2 regions of the Amedibacillus sp. YH-ame6 genome follow, and region 1 is predicted to be linked to the other one. Evidence: a T-box and tRNA genes for the amino acid it is inferred to sense, from the RefSeq annotation. Region 1 holds a T-box; the other holds one or more tRNA genes.
What was found. A T-box is a leader RNA that pairs with one kind of tRNA and senses whether it is charged. The one in region 1 lies ahead of metG (methionine--tRNA ligase), so its partner is inferred to be a tRNA-Met.
Positions count from the first base shown of each region.

Region 2: it encodes a tRNA-Met, which carries the amino acid that the T-box ahead of metG (methionine--tRNA ligase) is inferred to sense. The anticodon was not compared.

Region 1 is NZ_JBSPEZ010000002.1:85,216-96,338, forward strand. It holds gene ACWG0P_RS02085 (ABC transporter ATP-binding protein) at 1-111, opposite strand, end outside; gene ACWG0P_RS02090 (GntR family transcriptional regulator) at 104-478, opposite strand; gene metG (methionine--tRNA ligase) at 632-2,584, opposite strand; T-box leader at 2,622-2,821, opposite strand; gene ACWG0P_RS02100 (ArsR/SmtB family transcription factor) at 2,877-3,932, opposite strand; gene ACWG0P_RS02105 (MFS transporter) at 3,946-5,190, opposite strand; gene ACWG0P_RS02110 (RDD family protein) at 5,291-6,778, opposite strand; gene ACWG0P_RS02115 (VanZ family protein) at 6,978-7,664, shown strand; gene fba (class II fructose-1,6-bisphosphate aldolase) at 7,710-8,576, opposite strand; gene ACWG0P_RS02125 (Rpn family recombination-promoting nuclease/putative transposase) at 8,758-9,759, opposite strand; gene rpoE (DNA-directed RNA polymerase subunit delta) at 10,375-10,710, opposite strand; gene argS (arginine--tRNA ligase) at 10,725-11,123, opposite strand, start outside.
Region 2 is NZ_JBSPEZ010000019.1:39,380-50,502, reverse strand. It holds gene ACWG0P_RS12085 (hypothetical protein) at 1-374, opposite strand, end outside; gene ACWG0P_RS12080 (hypothetical protein) at 432-761, opposite strand; gene ACWG0P_RS12075 (hypothetical protein) at 935-1,339, opposite strand; gene ACWG0P_RS12070 (helix-turn-helix domain-containing protein) at 1,583-1,978, shown strand; gene ACWG0P_RS12065 (ImmA/IrrE family metallo-endopeptidase) at 2,046-2,507, shown strand; gene ACWG0P_RS12060 (hypothetical protein) at 2,504-3,304, shown strand; tRNA gene ACWG0P_RS12055 (tRNA-Phe) at 3,447-3,522, opposite strand; tRNA gene ACWG0P_RS12050 (tRNA-Met) at 3,526-3,602, opposite strand; tRNA gene ACWG0P_RS12045 (tRNA-Ser) at 3,634-3,724, opposite strand; tRNA gene ACWG0P_RS12040 (tRNA-Ile) at 3,740-3,816, opposite strand; tRNA gene ACWG0P_RS12035 (tRNA-Met) at 3,831-3,907, opposite strand; tRNA gene ACWG0P_RS12030 (tRNA-Pro) at 3,932-4,008, opposite strand; tRNA gene ACWG0P_RS12025 (tRNA-Arg) at 4,036-4,112, opposite strand; gene ACWG0P_RS12020 (V-type ATP synthase subunit D) at 4,265-4,900, opposite strand; gene ACWG0P_RS12015 (V-type ATP synthase subunit B) at 4,903-6,345, opposite strand; gene ACWG0P_RS12010 (V-type ATP synthase subunit A) at 6,358-8,109, opposite strand; gene ACWG0P_RS12005 (V-type ATP synthase subunit E) at 8,157-8,750, opposite strand; gene ACWG0P_RS12000 (V-type ATP synthase subunit F) at 8,761-9,069, opposite strand; gene ACWG0P_RS11995 (ATP synthase subunit C) at 9,092-9,523, opposite strand; gene ACWG0P_RS11990 (V-type ATP synthase subunit I) at 9,535-11,123, opposite strand, start outside.

The sequences.
Region 1 (11,123 bases):
ACCATTTGGACCAATCAAGCCATAGATACTTCCTTCTTTTATTTCTAAGTTTACATCTGAAAGTACGACTGATTCTGCAAAATTCTTTGTTAATGAACGTACCTTAATCATTCTCTATCCCCTCCTTATAAACATCTTGAATTACATTTAGTAATTCTTCTTTTTGAATATGATGCTGTTTCATTTCTTTTACAGAAGTTTGAAAATCAAGGAGTTTTTGCGCCTTAATCAATTGGCCTGTTTCGTTATCACTAACAAAACATCCCTTGCCTTTTTCTGTATAGATATAACCTTGTTCTTCCAATTCTTGATATGCTTTTGAAACTGTGTTGGGATTTACACCTATCTGTGTTGCTAAAGATCGTACACTTGGTAATTGATCATTAGCGGATAAAATTCCGATGGATATGAACTCCAAAATTTGTTTCTTAAGTTGTTCAAAAATGGGAAGCTTGCTGTGCGTATCAACAACAAACATAGTATCGCCTCCAACTGTATTAGTGTACTACTTACACTAATACAGTACACTATTATTCAAGATGTGTCAACATTAATATTCAACTCGAATTTTTAATCACAGGAATTATGCCTAAAGAGAGTAAAAAAAATGCAGAAAATTCTGCATTTTTACTTAACTAACTTTTGTTCCATTTGGAAGATCTTTTAAAATCGTAACAATATCCAAGTCTTCTTTTGTACTCGCGCAAAGAATCATTCCTTGACTCTCTACCCCACGTAAGTTAACTGGTTTCAAATTTGTGACAACAATTACTTTCTTACCAACAACTTCATCAGCAGTAAAAGTTCCCGCAATCCCACTTACAATCTGACGTACTTCATCACCTAGATCAATTTTTTCCACTAACAAGCGATCTGCTTTAGGATGCTTTTCTGCGGATAAGATTGTCCCAACTTTCAACTCTACTTTTGTAAAGTCTTCGATTGTGATTTCCTCTTTGCTAGGTGCCTTCTTTTCAGGTTTCGCACTAGTTTCAGCTTGTTTATGATCAGCTTCTAATGTGTCCATAAATTCTTTTGGATCAATACGAGCAAATAGAATACTTGGTTTTGCCTCAACGGTATGACCACATTCTAATTGTCCAAACTCTTTTAAAGAATCCACACTATCTCTAGAAGTACTTAATTGTTCTAGAATCTTCTCTGATGTTTCTGGCATGAAGCTATGCAACAAGACTGCCGCAAAACGAATGCTTTCTAACAGATTATATAGTACAGTTGCTAAACGATCTTTTTGTGCCTCATCTTTTCCAAGTGCCCAAGGAGTCGTTTCGTCGATATACTTATTACAACGTTTTAATAATGTGAAGATTTCATCAATAGCTTCTCCAACGTGAAGTCCATCCATCTTTTCTTCTACATTGTGTACTGTCGCAATCGCAAGTTCAATCAATTCTGCATCTAATGGATCACCTTCCATTGGATTGGAAATAACTCCATTGAAGTATTTATTCTGCATAGAGATTGTACGATTTACTAAGTTACCAAGAACATTTGCTAAATCTGAATTGATACGTTCTACTAATAGATCCCATGTAATAGTACCATCTTGTGCAAATGGCATTTCATGCAATACAAAGTAACGAACAGCATCTACTCCGAAGTATTTTACAAGTTCATCGGCATAAATGGCATTTCCTTTGGATTTTGACATTTTTCCATCTCCAACTAATAGCCATGGATGACCGAATACTTGTTTTGGAAGTGGTTCATTTAATGCCATTAACATAATTGGCCAATAGATAGTATGAAAGCGTAAGATATCTTTTCCTATGATATGCACATCCGCTGGCCAGAACTTCTTATAGTTCTCTCCATGATTACCATCCACATCAAAACCAAGAGATGTAATATAATTGCTTAATGCATCAATCCAAACATAGACTACATGATCAGGATCAAAATCTACAGGGATTCCCCATTTAAAAGATGTTCTAGAAACACATAAATCTTGTAATCCTGGTTTCAAGAAGTTATTGATCATTTCATTCTTACGAGATTCTGGCTGAATAAATTCAGGATGTTCTTCAATATGTTGAATCAATTTATCTGCATATTTTTGTAAGTTGAAAAAGTACGCTTCCTCTGTTGCCTTATGAACTTCTCCTCCACAATCGGGACACTTTCCATCCACAAGTTGGCTCTCCGTCCAAAAAGATTCACATGGAGTACAATACATTCCTTCATATTTACTCTTATAAATATCTCCTTGTTCATAAAGCTTCTTAAAGATTTTTTGAACTTGTAGTTCATGATAATCATCTGTCGTACGTACAAAATAATCATACGATGTATTCATCATATCGAAGTTATCTTTTACAATTTTTGCGACACCATCCACAAATTCCTTTGGTGTGATGCCAGCTTCTTTTGCTTTCTCTTCAATTTTTTGTCCATGTTCATCTGTTCCTGTTTGAAAGAACACATCATACCCTTGTTGACGTTTGTATCTTGCAATTGCATCCGTCAAAACAATTTCGTATGTATTCCCAATATGCGGTCTACCTGACGTATAAGCGATTGCTGTTGTGATATAATACTTCCCTTTTTTACATTCATTACACATAATCATTACCTCCTTATTAGATATAAAAAAACTTCCGCCAAAGGACGAAAGTTCGCGTTACCACCTTTATTCGTATGCAAGCATACCTCTAATCGTTAACGCCGATATACGTTCTTTCTTAATTATTCAGAAAAACAGTTCTAGGCCCATGTTCTCTCTATCACAATGTTGGACTTTCACCAAATATCCACTCTCTACGCAATGTTTTAGAAATACTCTTCCTATCTTTACCTTTAACAGTATTATATAGAATTCTTATGAAGAACACAAGATAAATATGGATTTCTTGTGCTTATTCGTTTAATAAACGTTCCTTTACTTGTTGTAGGAAAGTTCTTAGATAATCCCTATTTAAATCATAATAGAGTTTGTTGTTACTTTTTTCATAAGTTACAAGTTGTGCACATAAGAGTGCTTGCATATGATATGAAATCGTTGGAGTTGATAGTTTCAACTCTTGTGCAATCTGTGCTCCATATGCTTTATCTTGTGCGATAAAACGTAAAATATCAAACTTGCTTTTATCACTAACCAGTTTCAACGTACTACAAATATCTTCATCACTAATATTTGCATCAGCACAAATTCTACGATAGGTGCCTATTCCATATAGTACACATTCTTTTCCTTCTTTTCGATCTACAAAGCTGATGGTTTTACACGCTGCTACAGAAGGAATCATATAAATATTCTCATTATTTGTATAGTAACCAATCGCTTGCGTCAGGGTTTCAAAAAATCCTTTTTCATCAGCTTGCTTTAGTTCTTCTCTATACAAAACTAAAAATCTATCATAAATATCTTGATGTTCTTCTAGGATTGAAACACTTGATTCTACCATATCTTTTAGAAGTATAAAGATTTGAGGTATTTCATTTTGTAAGGAATATAATTTCCATTTTGTTTCATCACTTATCAACAATTCATTCATTGCTTGCATATATTGAGACATATCCATGTTTTCTTCAACAGGTTGCCCTTTTTCACTTTCAATAATTTCATCTAATACACGTTGTGGTGATGCTAGATAGTATGCTTGTAAATCTTGTAGTTGTTTCTTATAGTCCGTACCTAAAAAATCCAGCTGACCAAATAAGAGTGCCTTTACTGGAGATATACATTTTTCTGGATTAATATAGGTAAACAGAAATACTTGTTCTGCATATTTCTTCATGAAGATTTCCCCTATACACTTACAAACCTCTCGTAACTGTTGGATTGTCATTTTTTCTTGATCGTTGATACAATAGCGTTCAAGTCCATGAAAGTTTTCTCCAGGATTTATAAATTGTTCTATATAACTCACACACTCATATATGATTTGAGTCTGCATACTATACTCTGTCATTATACTTACCTCACTATATGTCTTTAATAGACTTCACGAACATCATACCAATAAAGATTAGAATTGTAAATATACCGAATATCGTAAATATTGTAGATACATCCACATAATTGCTTATTCCACTCATTATGAAAGAAAGTATTGGCATTCCTAACATTGCCAGTGCTCCATAGATAGCACTTACTCTCGCAAGATATGTCTTTTCCACATATTCCATAAAAACAACACCATTCATCGCAATCATTGCACCTATAAAAACTCCAAAGATTAAATTGATCACAACAATTGAAGTCATTACTAAAATTAAACTATCCATCAACGCAATCCCTGAAAGTCCTACATAATAATTTCCAATCGCAACTCCCCCTCCCAATAATATCATACGATTGCTAATAGCCTTATGAATGTAAGGATATAAGAATGCCCCAACTGCAATCCCAATGCTCATTCCCATCGACATCATAGATAAGACATAGACAGGAGCATTTAATGTACCACTAATATATGGTGCTTGAAAGGAGTTAATAGGCACAAGCGCCATATTGATGATACACGCAATAATACTAATCATAAAAACGATTTTTGATTTTATAAGATACTTTAGACCATCTTTCAAATCTGAAATACATACCTTTATACTATTAAGAACCGTATTCGCTGTTCTTTGTAGTTCTTCTTTTACAGGAATGCTCGCAATGATAGCGGCACATAAGAGGAACGTTAACATATCGATAATGATAGCTCCTTGAATACCAAAAGCCGCAATGATCACACCAGCTAGCCCAATTCCCACAAGTTCACAAACACGAGAGCTAGATTGATTAAATGATAATCCGAATTCATAATGTTCTTCTTTCAATATCATAGGTACAAAACAAGTACTCGCAGGACTACGGAAGGATTCAAATGTATTATTTATAAACGTGATTCCAAGTAATACCCATGGAGATAAGTTATTTCCCAGGTAAAGTATCAGAATGAACGCAGTCATAATTCCTCGTGCAATATCACAAACAACAATTACTCTTTTCTTAGATAGGCGTTCTACAATGGCACCAGCAATTGGTTGTACAACAATGTTTGGCAATAAGTTAACACCAAGCACAATAGCAGACCATGCTGCAGAGTTTGTAATTGCATAGACGAGCCAACTAAACGCAATTGCGTCCACAGAATCTCCAAAGCGATTGATTAAGTTCGCACAAATACTTCGCATGAATAATTTTTGTTTAAATATAATACGATATCCCTGTTTCATACTCATCTACCTCCAATGTTAGATACCTATATAATATCATATATTCGATGAATGTCAAACATCGTTATTAGATAAATAAAAGGATGAATATTTCATCATCCTATGCTTTGGCTTCTATAAATTCTTCTATTACTCGTTGCGCATCTTTAGGGCAATGAAATTCTCCCATTTGAACGCCGCCATCTTGATTGTAGAATCCACTACCACCAGTAATAAATAGTTTATGTTTCATTGCATATTGCAACAAGTCTGCCATTTCTTTTTTGCTATGAGCTGGATGGAATACTTCAATACCTTCGATGCCCATACCAATTGCTTCATTCATTAACTGTTCTCCATTTGTTAATAGTTTTCCTGGATATGCAAGTACTGCCACACCCTCTGTTAAATGGATAACATCTAACACATCCTCCAACAATGGATATTTTACTGCTACATAACAAGGTTTTCCATAGGCAAAGAAATCCTTCACCAAATTGCGTACCGCTTGCTCTTTTTTACTTCCCATAAGATATGGTTGTAAAAGTGGACAATCTTCATACTCTGAACGAGTTAATACATGTTTTGCGATAAGTTCTCCAGGAATCTTTTGGAAACGATTGTTTTTTAATAAGCGATTAATATCAATCCGTTGACCTAGTAGTTTTTCAAATTTACGCACACGTTCGATACTTGCATTCTTTTCATTTACTAAGCTTTCATTTTCAATAGTTGCGAATAATTCATTATTGTATTGGATAAAATATGCTAATACACGAATACGGTATCCATGTAAATCACAGTTAATCTCAATACCTGGAACATAGTTTACATGGTACAGTTTACTCATACGCATCGCAATGCTGTTTTGTTTTGCACAGTCAAGATCTGTAATTGAAATAGTTTTTAAGTTTTTCTTCGCAGCCATCTGGAAAATTTCTTCTATATTATATTCCCCATTTACACTAAAGTTCGAGTGCAAATGAAGATCGAATCGACAGTTTTCCATAACCACTTTCTTTGGAGTGATTACCTGTGTACCTTCAACTGATCTCTTGGTAACTTGTACATTTTCCATAAGACCTACAACACGAGTACCAAAGATAAAATCTACAAGTGTTCGTTGTTTGTTATTTAGGATTAAAATAATTGCATTAATCCCCCAATAAAACACAACTCCAAAAGCATTAAAGAAAATCATTAACACAACAAATGGAATATCAAATCCAACAACTTCTCTTAAAATCAATTTCCCTTTTGAAGCATTCTTTCCGTTTTTTGATATTACTTTGTACTTGAACATCCGCATACCTAGGCTTTGTCCCTCTGTTTGCGTATATATATAAGCATTTAGACAAAGGATTGTACATACCAATAAGATACCTATGATAATATTCACAATTACAATTCCAGAAACACTTACGATACTTCCTAGAACTGCCATCATGATAATATCCCATATCATAATAGGCGCCAACATCACAATAACATCTACTGCAAAAGAAAAGAAACGGTTGACCAGATCAGACTTATTTAACAATCGGTAGCCTTTTTCTTCATAGTACTGCTTTATGTTCATGGAATTAGCAGATTTCTCTTTCTGTTTCATATGGATCACCTGTTTGCTTTCATTTATTAACGTATGTAAAATCATATATAATTATGATTTTGAACATAATATACAATGATATTATACTACAGAATCGCAATTTGTATATGCCATTTCTATTATTAAGGAAATGTTAAGCATTTTGTTCTTGTTAAGTTAATTGATATTTTGTATGATAAGAAAACAAAGGAGGTAGCTTATGAAAACATCTAGAAAAAACATATCCACTGCAGTATGTTGCATAGCTGCCATTAGCTTTACCCTCCTATATTTTTACTTGTTTATTTTTCATATAAATGATTATGTTCATACATCTATCTTTATCAATATAGCAATACTTATTACAGTATTCACATTCTTATCGGTTTACCTTCTCCATGAAAATAGTTCCATCCATATTCAAAAAAAACATATGTGGCGCTTCATCTTCATTATCTATTTGATATTCTTGGCATATCTCTTATTTTTTTCCAAAAACTTTAATAGAAGAGGATTGTATGTTCAAAGTTTAGATGAATACCTATCATATCTACGATACACATGGGAATATGGTGTAAATCTGAAACCTTTTTCTTCTATCGATGATATGTTAACGGTTTATAATGATCAAGCATATGGACAATATTCATTCATTAATATATTTGGAAATCTGATTGCATTTATGCCCTTTGCATTCTTCATAAAGGTCATACATAAAAATATAACCTTCTTGCGGTTTTTAGGAATTATAAGTGTTTTAGTCGCATGTGTAGAGATACTTCAATTTCTAAGTGGAACTGGGGCAATGGATATTGATGATTTCATTTTAAATGTGGTTGGTTCTATGAGCGTCTTTTGCATTTTAAAAATTCCATTCCTTCGTAAAGGAATGGATATGATACGTTAAAAAGAAGGTTTTCCAACCTTCTTTTTATAACTCTAATTTTCGTTATTAAGCTTTTCCTGTAGAACCGAATTCTTTCATCATAGCTGTAACTTTAGCTTGAATTGCATCAGCACCTGGTTTTAAAAGTTTACGTGGATCGTATCCTTTACCTTCTTGGTCTTTACCAGCTTCTACGTATGTACGAGTCGCTGCAGCAAATTCTAACTGTAATTCTGTGTTAACGTTGATTTTAGAAACACCTAAATCGATTGCTTTTGCGATCTGATCAGCAGGGATTCCTGAACCACCGTGTAATACTAATGGTTTACCATTTGTAGCTTCTTGGATTTCTCCTAAACGTTCAAAGTTAAGACCTTTCCAGTCTGCAGGGTATTTACCATGGATATTTCCGATACCAGCAGCTAAGAAGTCTACACCTAATTCAGCGATAGTAGCACATTCTTTAGGATCTGCTTGTTCACCCATAGAAGTAACACCATCTTCTTCACCACCGATTCCACCAACTTCACATTCAATAGAGATTCCTTTTGAGTGAGCTAGTTCGATCATTTCTTTTGATTTTGCTAAGTTTTCTTCAAATGCATAGTGAGAACCATCAAACATTACTGAAGTGAAACCAGCTTCGATACAAGCTTTTGCACCTTCATAAGAACCGTGATCTAAATGAATTGCAACTGGAACAGTGATTCCTAAGAAATCATGGATTTCTTTCACCATTGCAACGACGCTTTTGAATCCACACATGTATTTTCCTGCACCTTCAGAAACACCTAACATAACTGGTGATTTTGATTCTTCTGCTGCAAGTAGAATAGCTTTGGTCCATTCCATGTTGTTGATGTTGAATGCTCCTACTGCGTAATGACCAGCATGAGCCTTATCGATCATATCTTTTGCTGAAACTAATGCCATAAATAATTCCTCCTTTTATCATTTTTACACTCTTATTCTACTTCATTTTTACCTTTTTGAAAAGGTTATTTTAATATTCTCTTAGTTTATTATGCAATGTAAAGACTTTCATAGGCTTGTGATTCTCTATTTTTCTCATTTTTTTCTTAGACTCATGAAAAAAGACAAGATCGTGTCTTGTCTAAATAGCGTTTTTTATTTCTTCAAAGGTTTGTGCACTCATTAGCAATTGGGATACTTGTTGCAGTTGTTCCATGCTTAATGTCGATAACCAAGAAGACACATCTATATCAAATTTTGTTTGCATAAGTTGATTCAAAAGCTTACTATAACCACTATTTAATCCAATTACAATGCCTTTCTCTAGTCCTTTTTCCTCTCCTATTTTTAACCCTTCCTCTTTGCCCTCTTTTAGCCCTTCTTCTTTGCCTTTCTCCTCTCCTATTTTCAATCCTTCATCATAATATCCTTGTTGAATGGCTTTTTGTTGTGCTTCTGCCATCTGGATTTGTTCTGCAAGTGTCCATATCTGTTCATCATTAGACATTCTTTCATGTTTTTCCATAAGCTTTCTCACCACGCTTTCCGTCGTCTTTATTATATCATCGTCTTCATTGTTTTTAAAGAGATAACACATTTGTTCGAAACCAGTTAATTCTTCCATCTTTTTAGCCTTTACAATATCGTTTATCACAGGTAAGTGAATGTACGTTCTATGTATTAAGGCGTGTGCGCTTTCTACCTTTCCCTCTTCATTTCTCATTTGATACTTCATAATCAGTTTTCCTTTATCTTCAGAATAGTTATCCATAAAGATAATTTGATACACTGGTTTTAAATCTAAATAATCTTCACCTTCCTTTAGTTGTTTCTCTAACATCTTTGCGCCATAATACTCGAATCGATTCGTTAGATTTGTAAGTAATCCTTCCACTTGCATCTCCATGTCATATTCATTTCCATGGATATCTTTTACGTGTACATCCAATATGATTTTCTTTCCTGCAAGTTCTTCCGGATTCATTTCAGGATTTACCACAATACTATCCACTGGATCAATCCCTGTAATCTCCTTAATCATAAAGTGACGAATCATTTTGGAATCTTCATCTTGTGAAGATAGAGCGAATTTGAAGAACACATCATTTTTATAGCTTACTTTAGTTACATCTTTTGTAGCCATATGTATCATCTCCTTTTTTGTTCTTACACTTTACATATACGAGATGAATTTTAAAAATCCTAAAAAATTAACAAACTTTATAATACATATGTAAAAGTAAACAAAATGGATAGTAAATTAAAAAAATTCATACTATATTTCCATATGAATTTTTTAGGCTACTCAAAGACCCCCTTGTTTCTTCTTTTAAATCTCTTCAAAATTAAATATACAAAGAACAGGATAATGAATTTATGTTTATACTCGTACGATGCAAGATAATCCAGAAAACAATCAACACAAACATAGTAAAGATATGAATAGATGTGCGAATTATTGCATACGATGTGACTCTAATCCTACTATAACGGAAAATAGAATTATTGAACACTCTAGAAAAGACAATCCTTTTTTGCGGTTTTAATATAATCATAAAAATGAAAAAATCTTACTAAAGATAAAGCAATTGACTTCATTCATCCTTTAATGCTACATATTCCTGATCATCTTTTTTCGTACAATTCATTATTACCTTTTTCTATTCTTATACTTCTAAAACATCTCTTAATCAATGCCTTAAATTGTTTGGTGATGAAACCAATATCTTAATATATAATAAAAACGCACAATCGTGCGTTAGTATTCGTCATCTTTTTCTTTTGTTTCTACTTCTTCAGAATCATCATAACTATCGCTATCATCATCGTCAGATTCATCAATTAAGATTTCTTCTGTATCTACGACAACTTCTTTATACGTATGACGCTCTCTTAAATCCCATTGATTGCTTCCTACATTTACGAAACGATCATCCAATGATAAATCACTATAGAACTGAGCGATATTATCCTCTTCTTGTTCTTTTGTAAATGCCATTATCTGACATACTTCTTCCCATAATTTTATAAATACGATAGCTTTTTTCTTAGGTTTCATTAAGTCATAAGCTACATCAATCATTGCCTTTTTCATAAGAATTTTTCCTCCTACATTTTCTCTATGGCATCTACACCGACAAGATATAACGCATTCTTTAGTGTAATCTTAGTTGCTTTTAAAAGAGCAAGACGCTGTGAAGATAATTCTTCGTGTTCTTGATCGATAACTTTACAAGCATTATAGAAACTGTGGAAATGCTGTGCCAGTTTCTGTATATAGTTACAAACCTTATGCGGAGCACGATTGCGTGCAGCATCGCTTACAACATTTGTGAACTCATTGATATACTTCATTAAAGCAATTTCTTTTTCATGTGTTAATAATTCAAAACTCGTTGCTTCTTTCATATCAGGAGCTTGACGAAGAATGGAACAAATACGTGCATGCGCATATTGTGCATAATACACAGGATTATCATTACTTTGTTTTCTCGCAAGACCAAGATC
Region 2 (11,123 bases), on a different contig from region 1:
TGATTAACTTTTTCTAATACGGGGTGTTCATGCATCATCATATTTTGATAAACTGTGTTATTAGGGAATATGGGATAGACACTTGATTGCTCAAGGAATAAATTGATGTCTTCTACTAAACGATACGCAGATGATGCATCCTCATTTGCGTCGATGCGAATAGCAACACCAAACAACATTTCTCCAGTATATTCTCCTAAAATATTTTGATGTTTCTTATGTATCTCTTTTACACCTCGAATACATACAGATGGTAGACTATCTTGAAATCGTTCCAATTTGGCTGGGTTATCAATGAAAACATTTTGATTTAGATAATCCTTTATAGTTTCAAGCATAGTTCGTTCTTCTGTTCCTTCTTTTTCATTGCTCATGTTCAGTCCTCCGATGAAAGAATATTGCATATACGATTATGATGGTTCTGTTCATGTTTATACATGGGATTTTGAATATTTTTTATATTCCTCTGGGTTAAAACTCATCATTAGTTCATACGCTTTTAAACGTTGTTCTAATATGGATATTCGCATATGCATCTCCATACATGTTTGATCCTTATATTGAAGTTCATCTTTTGTTGTCTTCAACTTGTTATTAAGTGCTAAGTATTTTTGTATTGAGACATAGCCACCTTCACTTAAATTCACAACATTCAATTTTTCTGATTTTGATACACGTTTGTTATAATGTATTACTTCCTCTTCTAATTGAGTAAGTGTTAAAACTCTATTTTGGTAAATTTCTTTTAAAAATGCAAACATGGGATATCCTTTCTGTATATTATTTCTATACCTAGATGACAGTTTATATCTTCTGACAAAGAGGATAATTACATCGATTTTTTTGAAAAGTACTTTCATGAGAAGTACGGAGGTATTTCCCCTAACTTCTACACTATCAGTTTATCTTATTTTTCAATGTACTGAGTGCAATCTCAAACAATCTTACGAATGATAGTATCAACATGGTATTTTAAATTGCGTTCGCTCATAAACATCTTCATTGACATTTTTGCATAAGATTGTTTATGTACATAAATATCTAGCAATAGCCTCCGATCATTATCACTTTCGATACACTCAAGTCGATTCCCAATATGTACTATAAGTTGTTCATACAAAAACAGTTCTCTCTTTAATCCATCCTCTTTCTCCATCAATTCAATGTAATTAAACTTTCCTTTTCCCAGTTCAAAATTATATCGATTAGACTTTGCTTCGTGCATACTTCGATCTAATTCCAATAACTTATCAGATACCTCACTACGTTTCAATTTGTAATAATTCAGTGATTTTAAATCTCTTTTGAATTGTTCAACAGCTTCTTTTTTTCTTAGCATACATTTTCCTCCATATATCTCTAAGTTGCAATTTTGTCAACGCAAAAAGCATAAACTACATATGCTTAAGGAAGACAAAATTATATAAGATGATAGTTTTACCAGCAATCATCTCCCCATACTCATCTTACGGTCGAGTAATTCTTTTGTCAATCATAAAGTTGCCAAATATACAATATATGTATATTACGTTGCATTCCTGCAACATGCATGCTAAAATAATAGTAAATAAGGAGGGTGTACATGAGTGATGTTAATTTTGGAAAACTCTTCAATGAACTTTGTGATTCATCAGGTAAAACGAATGCAGATATTGCTAGAGGTTTAGGCGTAGATAAAGCCACAGTCGGAAGATGGCGTTCAGGTGAACGTATGCCAAAACTCTCTGCTTTACCTGATATAGCTGATTACTTTAATGTTGATATTCACATGTTTTCAAAAAGTAAATCATCGGAAAATCCCTCTTATACATTTGATAATGCACAAGATGCAGCCTTATTCATATTGAAGAATCCTGTCATGATGAATTATGGAGGTTATAGCATCGATCGAATGAGTGATGAGGAATTGTTAGAGACTGCACAGCAAATTGCAGACTATATGGCATTTGTTGTGCATCAAAAATTGAAAGATAAATAAATTTTATTATTACATCTATCATGTCACAATATGAGATATAATAAATATATACATATTGGAGGTTCTTATGACATTAGATAAAGTATTGAATGTCTATCGACAAATGGAAAATAGGGGTGATGTGTATCAGTTTTTAAAAGACGAGAATATTGATTTGTTGTATCAAGATATGAAAGAACCTAGTAAGTTATTTATGTTTCAGATGCATGCTTTAATCCTGATTAGGAACGGACTTGAACAAGAAGAATATTATATATTACATGAGCTTGGTCATTATCTGATGCATAAAGATATTGTTGGTAGTGCCTATGGGTATGGAAGAGCTGAACTTGAGGCAAATATGTTTGCTTGCATTTATCTTCTACAAGGTAATCTACTTAATGAAAATAGTAGAAGTTCTTTACTGGCTAAAGGAGTACCGCCAAAGGACATCACGATATTTATGGATTCTTTATATCAATACGTATTAATTCATCATGAAGATGATCTTCAAAACATTAAAATGCGAAAAGCATGGAGGGAAAAATGAAAAAGTTATTAACAGCGTGTTTGTGTGCAACTATGTTGCTAGGAGTCGTTGGTTGCGGTGGTAGTGATAAAGAAGAATCTGCCAAGAAAGAATATGTTGCAGAAGCAGATATTAAAAAAGTATATTCAGCACCTGAAGATTATAAAGGAAAATATATCAAGCTAACTGGGCTAATGCTTGGTGGAGTAGAAGAAAGTGAAGATGGCTTTGCTTTCCAAATGTGGCAAGACACTGAAAATTATAAAAACAATACTGTCGTTTATTTAAAAGAAGACCCTAAATTATCAGATAAAGATTATGTTATACTAGAAGGTAAAATTCTAGGAGAATTTGAAGGTGAAAATGCATTTGGATCAGCAGTAACTGCACCTGCAATTCAAGCAGTTTCTGTAAAAAAAGGAGATTATAAATCAGTTATAGCACCAACATTAAAAGAGGTCGCTTTAGAAAATGTATCCTCTACTCAAAACGATGTTACTATCAGTATTAGCAAAGTTGAGTTTGCAAAGAATGAGACAAGAGTTTATATGAAAATTGTAAATAATTCTGGTGCTCAATTTAATTTCTATTCCTTCAACACAAACGCTATCCAAGGTACAAAACAATATGAACATGAACTTAATTTCAAAGCGGATTATCCAGAAATACAATCCGATATTCGCTCTGGAGTTACAGAAGAAGGAGTCTTAGTTTACCCAGTAATGGAACAAACTGATTTCAAAGTTATCGCAAGTGGTTCTAGTGATAATTACGATTTAGACTTCACTGATTTTGAATTCAATGTTACAGTAAAATAACATAGAGGCATTACTTCTTCATGGAGTAATGCTTTTATATTCCTCCGCCACGCTTGTAGAGCATCCTTGGATTCTCATCCTTTCCCCGCATTATACGCAAAGGACAGAAAAAAACCTGTCATTTGACAGGTTGTTTTGTAAATGGTGGTTCCACCAGGAATTGAACCAGGGACACAAGGATTTTCAGTCCTTTGCTCTACCAACTGAGCTATGGAACCATTTGGTTGCGGGGGAAGGATTTGAACCAACGACCTCCGGGTTATGAGCCCGACGAGCTACCAGACTGCTCTACCCCGCGATGTTTGAGAAATTCGATTTTTTTTAAAGAATGGCGGAGGAACTGGGATTCGAACCCAGGCGCCAGTTTCCCGACCTACCGGTTTTCAAGACCGGACCCTTCAACCACTTGGGTATTCCTCCATATTGATTCATAAATGGTGGACCCTGTAGGACTCGAACCTACGACCCACCGGTTATGAGCCGGATGCTCTAACCAACTGAGCTAAGGGTCCAACTTGCGCAAAATTGGTGGCGGGGGCGAGACTCGAACTCGCGACCTTCCGGGTATGAACCGGATGCTCTAGCCAACTAAGCTACCCAGCCGAATGTAAATTTTTTAAATAATAATGGTCGGGATGACAGGATTTGAACCTGCGACCCCTTGATCCCAAATCAAGTGCACTACCAAGCTGTGCTACATCCCGATTTATTATTTCCATGAAACTATAATATGGCGCGCCCAGTAGGAATCGAACCCGCAACCTTTTGATCCGTAGTCAAACGCTCTATCCAGTTGAGCTATGGGCGCATTTACATGCGTTGCACGTTTCATCAGTGCCTTAATATAATACCAAATAATTGTATCTTATGCAAGCCTTTTTTTCTATTTTTTTTAAATAACTTTAATCTTCTTGTTTTTGCTTTATTTCTGCCCTAAAAAGAGCCAGAGAGACAGGAACGCTACATGCGTTCCTGTGCTGTCTGTCGGTCTTTATTTGTCTTAATAACCTTCTGACGTGAGAATTCTTCTCTCTCCTTTTCTTCTAATGCATCGGTAATAAACTTAATGTTGTGTTCAAAATCAGGAATTACGATATTCTTTAAGGCATTTGCACGTTTCTGTGCTTTTCGTATAGCATTTGCCAAACGATACACACTATTCTCTACTTCAGCCAAAATAATTGTCATTTCCTTTACCTTGTAAAAACAACGATACGCATAGTCAAGCTTTGAATTTGCATGTTCTAAACCATACGTTAGTTTTAGTTCTGGTTTATCATAATGAAGTTTTGGTATTTCTACTCCCATAACACTACGATAGCTAATATGAACCCCTGTATCAATAGGAACAGCCTCAACTAAATCACTTACTACTCCTAAGGACATATTTGCCTGTTGTAAGGCATAATACGCTCTTTCATAAGTATGTGTTATTTCATCACGAAGTAATTTAACATCATCTAATAAGCTCATCATTTCGCGTGTTAAGATGTTGCGTTTACGATCCATCAACTCATATCCCATACGGGCTAAATCATTGGACTTCTTTGTCGCAATTAAATTCCCCTTTGTAGGAAACACTTGTTTGTTAGCCATACTTATTTACCTTCTAGGGATAATTCTTTGATAATTGGTCCTGTTTTTAATTGAAAGCGTTCAACTGCTTTTTCATGATCATAGTAAATATTCAACACTTCATCATCCACACGGTCCAACTCACCCTTTGGTAGTACGGATAATAAGTTCCATCCTAAATCCAATGTCTCTTCAATACTTCTATTCACATCCATACCTTGATTTAGGTAATGTTGTTCAAATAAAGATCCAAAAGACATGTATTTCTTATCGATATCACTTAATTCATCTTCCCCAATAACAGAAGCTAAACTTCTTGCGTCTTGCACTTTCGCATAAGCCGCAAACAACTGGTTGGATACATCGTTGTGATCTTTTCTTGTATACCCTTCCCCAATTCCATCTTTCATCAAACGTGATAAGGAAGGAAGAATACCAACTGGAGGATACACCCCCATTTGATTTAAATTACGATCCAATACAATCTGTCCTTCTGTAATATATCCAGTTAAGTCAGGAATTGGATGTGTAATATCATCATTGGGCATCGTTAAGATAGGAATCTGTGTAACGGAACCCTGTGCACTCTTAATAATTCCTGCTCTTTCGTACAAAGAAGCCAAGTCAGAGTACAAATATCCTGGATATCCTTTACGTCCTGGAATCTCTCCCTTACTACTAGAGAACTCACGAAGAGCCTCACAATAGGAAGTAATATCGGTTAAAATAACCAATACGTGCATATCATGTTCATATGCTAGATATTCTGCTGCAGTAAGTGCACAACGTGGTGTTAATGTACGTTCGATAATTGGGTCATTGGAAAGATTTACAAACATCACAACCTTTTCCATAACACCTGCTTCTTCAAAAGAACGCTTGAAGTAATCCGCAACGTCATTTTTAACACCCATAGCCGCAAATACAATACAGAAGTTCTTACCATCTCCATCAGAGATTTTTGCTTGTTTTACAAGTTGTACAGCCAATTCGTTATGAGGCATCCCACTACCAGAGAAAATTGGAAGTTTCTGTCCACGAATCAACGTAGTTAAGGCATCAATACTAGATACCCCAGTATTGATATAGTTTCTTGGATATACACGAGAAACAGGATTCAATGGTTGCCCATTGATATCCGCACTCTTTTCTGCATAAATTTGTCCCAATCCATCGATTGGTTTTCCGCTACCATTAAAGGTACGTCCTAACAATTCTTTGGATAAAGGAAGTTCCATTGGTTTCCCAGTGAATTTTGTTTTCGTATTTTTTAATGAAATACCATTGGTACCTTCAAACACCTGAATGGCAGCTTTATTTCCTTCAAGCTGTACAACTCTACCTAAGCGAGTTGTCCCATCACCGCATTTGATTTCCACCATTTCTTCATAGCTAGCGTTTTCGACGTTATCAAGAAATACTAGAGGTCCATTGATTTCACTCAATCCTAAATATTGAAGACTCATATGTCTACCTCCTTATTCTATCCTGTTAACGGCTTCATCAATTATTGCATAATACGTATCTAGTATTTCTACATGATCGTTTGGCACATCATATTTCATCTTAGTAATTTTATCGAACAATCCCAATTGACTTACTTGGCTCAAAGGTTTCCCCTGTGCCACTAATTCTTTACAACGTTTGTATAGATATAAGATAACATCCATCATCTTCAGTTGTTTATCAAGTGGAACATACGTATCTTCCGCATGGAAAGCATTTTGTTGAAGATATCCAACACGAATGACTTTACTCACTTCAATGACCAATTTTTGATCTTCAGGAAGTACATCACTACCAATCAGTTTTACAATCTCCATTAATTTTGCTTCTTCTGCTAAAAGACTCATAATTTCTTGACGATTACGAAGGAATCGCATATCGACATTCTTGTTGTACCATTTTGTTAAATCCGTAACATATTCTGAATAACTCTCTGTCCAGTTAATCGCGAAGTAATGTCTTGCATACGCAAGAGATTTATCCAACGCCCAAAAACAACGTACGAAACGTTTTGTGTTTTGTGTTACTGGTTCGGAGAAGTCAGATCCCTGTGGCGATACCGCCCCAATGATCGTTACAGATCCAATTTGATCATTTAATGTTTTCATATATCCCGCACGTTCATAGAACTGTGAAATACGAGAAGGCAAATATGCTGGGAACCCTTCTTCCGCTGGCATTTCTTCTAGTCGTCCACTAATTTCACGAAGTGCTTCTGCCCAACGTGAAGTAGAGTCCGCCATAATAGCTACGTTATATCCCATATCACGATAATATTCCGCAAGTGTAAGCCCAGTATAGATACTAGCTTCACGTGCCGCAACTGGCATATTTGAGGTATTGGCAATCAATACCGTACGATCTGTTAAAGGACGATTAGATTTCGGGTCAATCAGTTCTGAAAATTCTTCAAGAACTTGTGTCATCTCATTCCCACGTTCACCACAACCTACGTATACGATAATATCCGCATCACACCATTTCGCTAACTGGTGCTGTGTCATTGTTTTTCCAGTACCAAATCCTCCTGGAATTGCGGCAGTACCTCCCTTTGCGATTGGAAATAGTGTATCGAAGATACGCTGTCCAGTAATCAAAGGTACACTAATTGGTAAACGTTGTGCAACTGGACGTGCCTGTTTGATTGGCCACTTTTGTGTTAGCGTCAATTCATGCACTTCCTCATTGGCATCTTTTACTTTTATAATGCATTGGTTGATATTGTATGTTCCATCTTTTACAACTTCCACTACAACACCTGTTAGCGTTGGTGGAATCATACAACGATGTTCAATCAAATCTGTTTCTGGAAGTGTCGCAAAGATCTGCCCTGGAATCACTTCATCCCCAAGGGATACTTTAACACTCACATTCCATAATACTTCTTCATCTAAAGGCGCAACATCACTTCCGGTCGCAATAAATGCTCCAGAGTGTTTTGCAATTTCTTTTAATGGACGTTCAATTCCATCAAATATATTTCTTAATATTCCTGGCCCTAATGTTACAGAAATCGGTTTCCCTGTAGGTTCTACAGGTTCTCCTGGTTTCAATCCTGTCGTAGATTCATATACCTGAATGGTAGTTGCCTCTTTACTAATGGAAATTACTTCCCCCATCAGTCTTTGTTTTCCAACGAACACTTTCTCTAACATCGAAAAGTCTACTGCATGTTTGACTTTCACAACCGGACCATTAATGGAATAGATTACATTTTCACTCACATTATCACCTCTTGTCATGTGTTCTTATAGAACCACATGCTTTGTTGTTATTTAATAAATAATCCGGAGTTCGTATAGAACCACTCGCTTTGTTCATCGATACCAGTATCAAATGTCTCATCCACAACGATGCCTTTTTCCATACATTCCATACGTAAGCCACCAATGGTGATGGTAGGATCTACTTCCCCACTACATTTTCCATATGCCTTACAAATGTCACTTAGAAATTTTTCATCCGTTTTGGATACATAGAAGACAACTTCTCCATAGCCTTTATCAGCCAAATCTTTTGTCTTTTTGATCAGATAGTCTTTGTATTTTTCATTCTGCGTAAATGCTTTTACTTTCGCAACTGCCTCTTCAAATACTTGATCGGCTAACTCACGGCGTTTTGCCATGAGTAGTCGATTGGTCTCTTCATGAAGTTTGCTTAAAGCAATCGCATGATCACTTAGCATTTCTTTCAACAGTTGTTCACGTTCCATACCCGCTTCATGTTGTGCTTCACTTTCCATTCCTTGAATAGAACGTTCACGCACTTCTTCAATTTCATTTTCTATCTGTTTGATTTCGATGTTGCTAACCCGGTCAATTTCATCCTTAAAATAATCTTCAAGTTTTATTTTTTCATCTAGCATCGCAAACACCTCATAGTTTCACGCCAATTGCTTCAGATACATAACGGTCAATGGTTTCTCCTATTTTAGCAGAACCATGACGATCTGGTATCTCTACAATCAGTGGCTTTTTCTGTTTTAGTTTTAATTCTGAGATAACATCTGGACAAGTTTCAATCAACTTTGTAGTAATCAAAACAATGCCAACATCTTCCATATGCATAGCCTTTTCGAGTGCTTCTAGTACTTCGTGGCGTTCATGAACGACCACCCCTTCAATACCCGCAAGACGCATCCCCATTTTTGTATCAATGTTATCACTCAGCAGGAAAAATTTCATAAGAAATCTCCTTTCTTTCTTTTTATAATTTCATCAATACGATAATAATAGAAATCAATAGACCATAGATAGCAACACCTTCACCCATGGCAACGAAAATCATAGACTTACCAAAGTTTTTCTCATTTTCAGAGAATGCACCAATTGCTGCAGGAGCAGCAGCCGCAACGGCAATACCTGCACCCAAAGCTGATAAGCCAGTAGCTAAAGCCGCAGCGATATAACCAAGACCAGCACCTAATGAAATTTCAGTTCCAACATCACTTGCCGCATATGCTTTTTGAGCAGTAAACAATACAGTTCCTAATACAATCGCAAAGAAGAAACAAACATGTGTAATCATACGACGTTTCGCAACACTTACGCTCTTCTTTCCTCTAAAGACATTCACTAATGGTAATGAAATTAATACAATAAGCACCATTGGCAATAATATTTCAAATACGTTTAACATAAATTTCCTCCTCAATCTTTCATTGCACTAAAGGCAATTCCTCTTCCCTCGAAATAGCGAGAGAACATTTCATAGAATTCAAGACGCAATACCTGAATTCCTACAATCAAACCTTCCAAACACATAACAAATATATTTCCAAAGATGGCTACTATAATACCGGCATTGCCTGCCATACTCATCAACAGAGTAACTGCCATCATCATTCCTGCATGGGACAATACAAAGCCTCCAACACGCAAATAAGAAATAGAATTGGTAATGTAAGAAAGACAAATTTCAAATAATTCAAAGAAACTTTCGGTAAAGTATGCTCCAAATCCATTTGGGAACATCTCTCCATGTGCCATTTTATGAATCAATCCTTCTTTTAAGAAGATCAATAAAAGTGGCAATAGAATAAGCACAATTAGATAGATTGGATTGGACAATGTCGCAATTCCAAAGGCAACTTGTACGCCTCCACCAATCACTAGAGATGCATAGAATACAAATCCTGCAACTCCATTGTGTGAAAACCACATTTCTCCAATATGCCCATTCTTTTTCTGTAAATAAATATTCATACACATACTGATTAACATAAGACAAGCACCAAGACAAATGGATAATATCAATAAGATTGGAATAAACTCACTTGTCATAATTTCAATCGGTTTCTCATGCATACCAAATACAGTTTGATATAATGGATTTAATAATGTTTCATTTCCAAATACAGAACCAAATATTGTCCCAAAGATACAAGACATAATACCGATTCGCATTCCAATTTCTCCAAGTTTCATATGTTTCCACTTATAGAATAAATACCCTATAAGAATGAGCACCGCTCCTTGACCCAAATCTCCAAACATAATTCCAAATAATAAGGAATACGTAAATGCTACAAAGGGAGTAGGATCAAACGCTTCGTACTCAGGAACACCATACATTTCTACAAACATCGAGAAGGGCCTGGCAAACCACCCATTCTTGATTTTTGTTGGAGGCGAAAGACGCTTGTCACTATGGGCAGGTCGTACTTCGATATCCACCTCCTTCAAATCAAAGAATGTTTCCTTCAATTTCATCACATCTTCTTCAGCCACAAAACCAGTAATAGAGAATCGTTCTCCAAGTCCTACTACATATTTTCTAGCTTCAAAGGTGTGGTTTATAAATTCCAGTTCCGCTTTGATATCTGTAAAATTGTCAAAGCATTCTTGTTTTAATTGTTCAATTACTTCATTTACATGTTGAAGCTGTTTGTAGTCGTTATCAATTTCTTCTTGTAGATTATCTTTGGCAGAGCCTGGAGTTCCATGAACGAATTCTGGAATACGGATTCTTTCAAAGTATAGTGAAGAGAAGATATTATCCACATCGCCCTCATATTTTGAAGTCGTGATGTATAAGCACCAGCTGTACGTATCATCACTGTTAAAAGATTTAAATACAAATGGACGATTGCGATAGTATTGTAGTTTTTCTACACTATCTAAAGGTAAACGTCCAAAACGAATTTTAATATATTTGCATTCAAACAAATCATCTAAATTCAAATCAATACTTTCTATATTTTGCACTTGTGTAAGTGCATCCTTGTTTTCCTGAATGA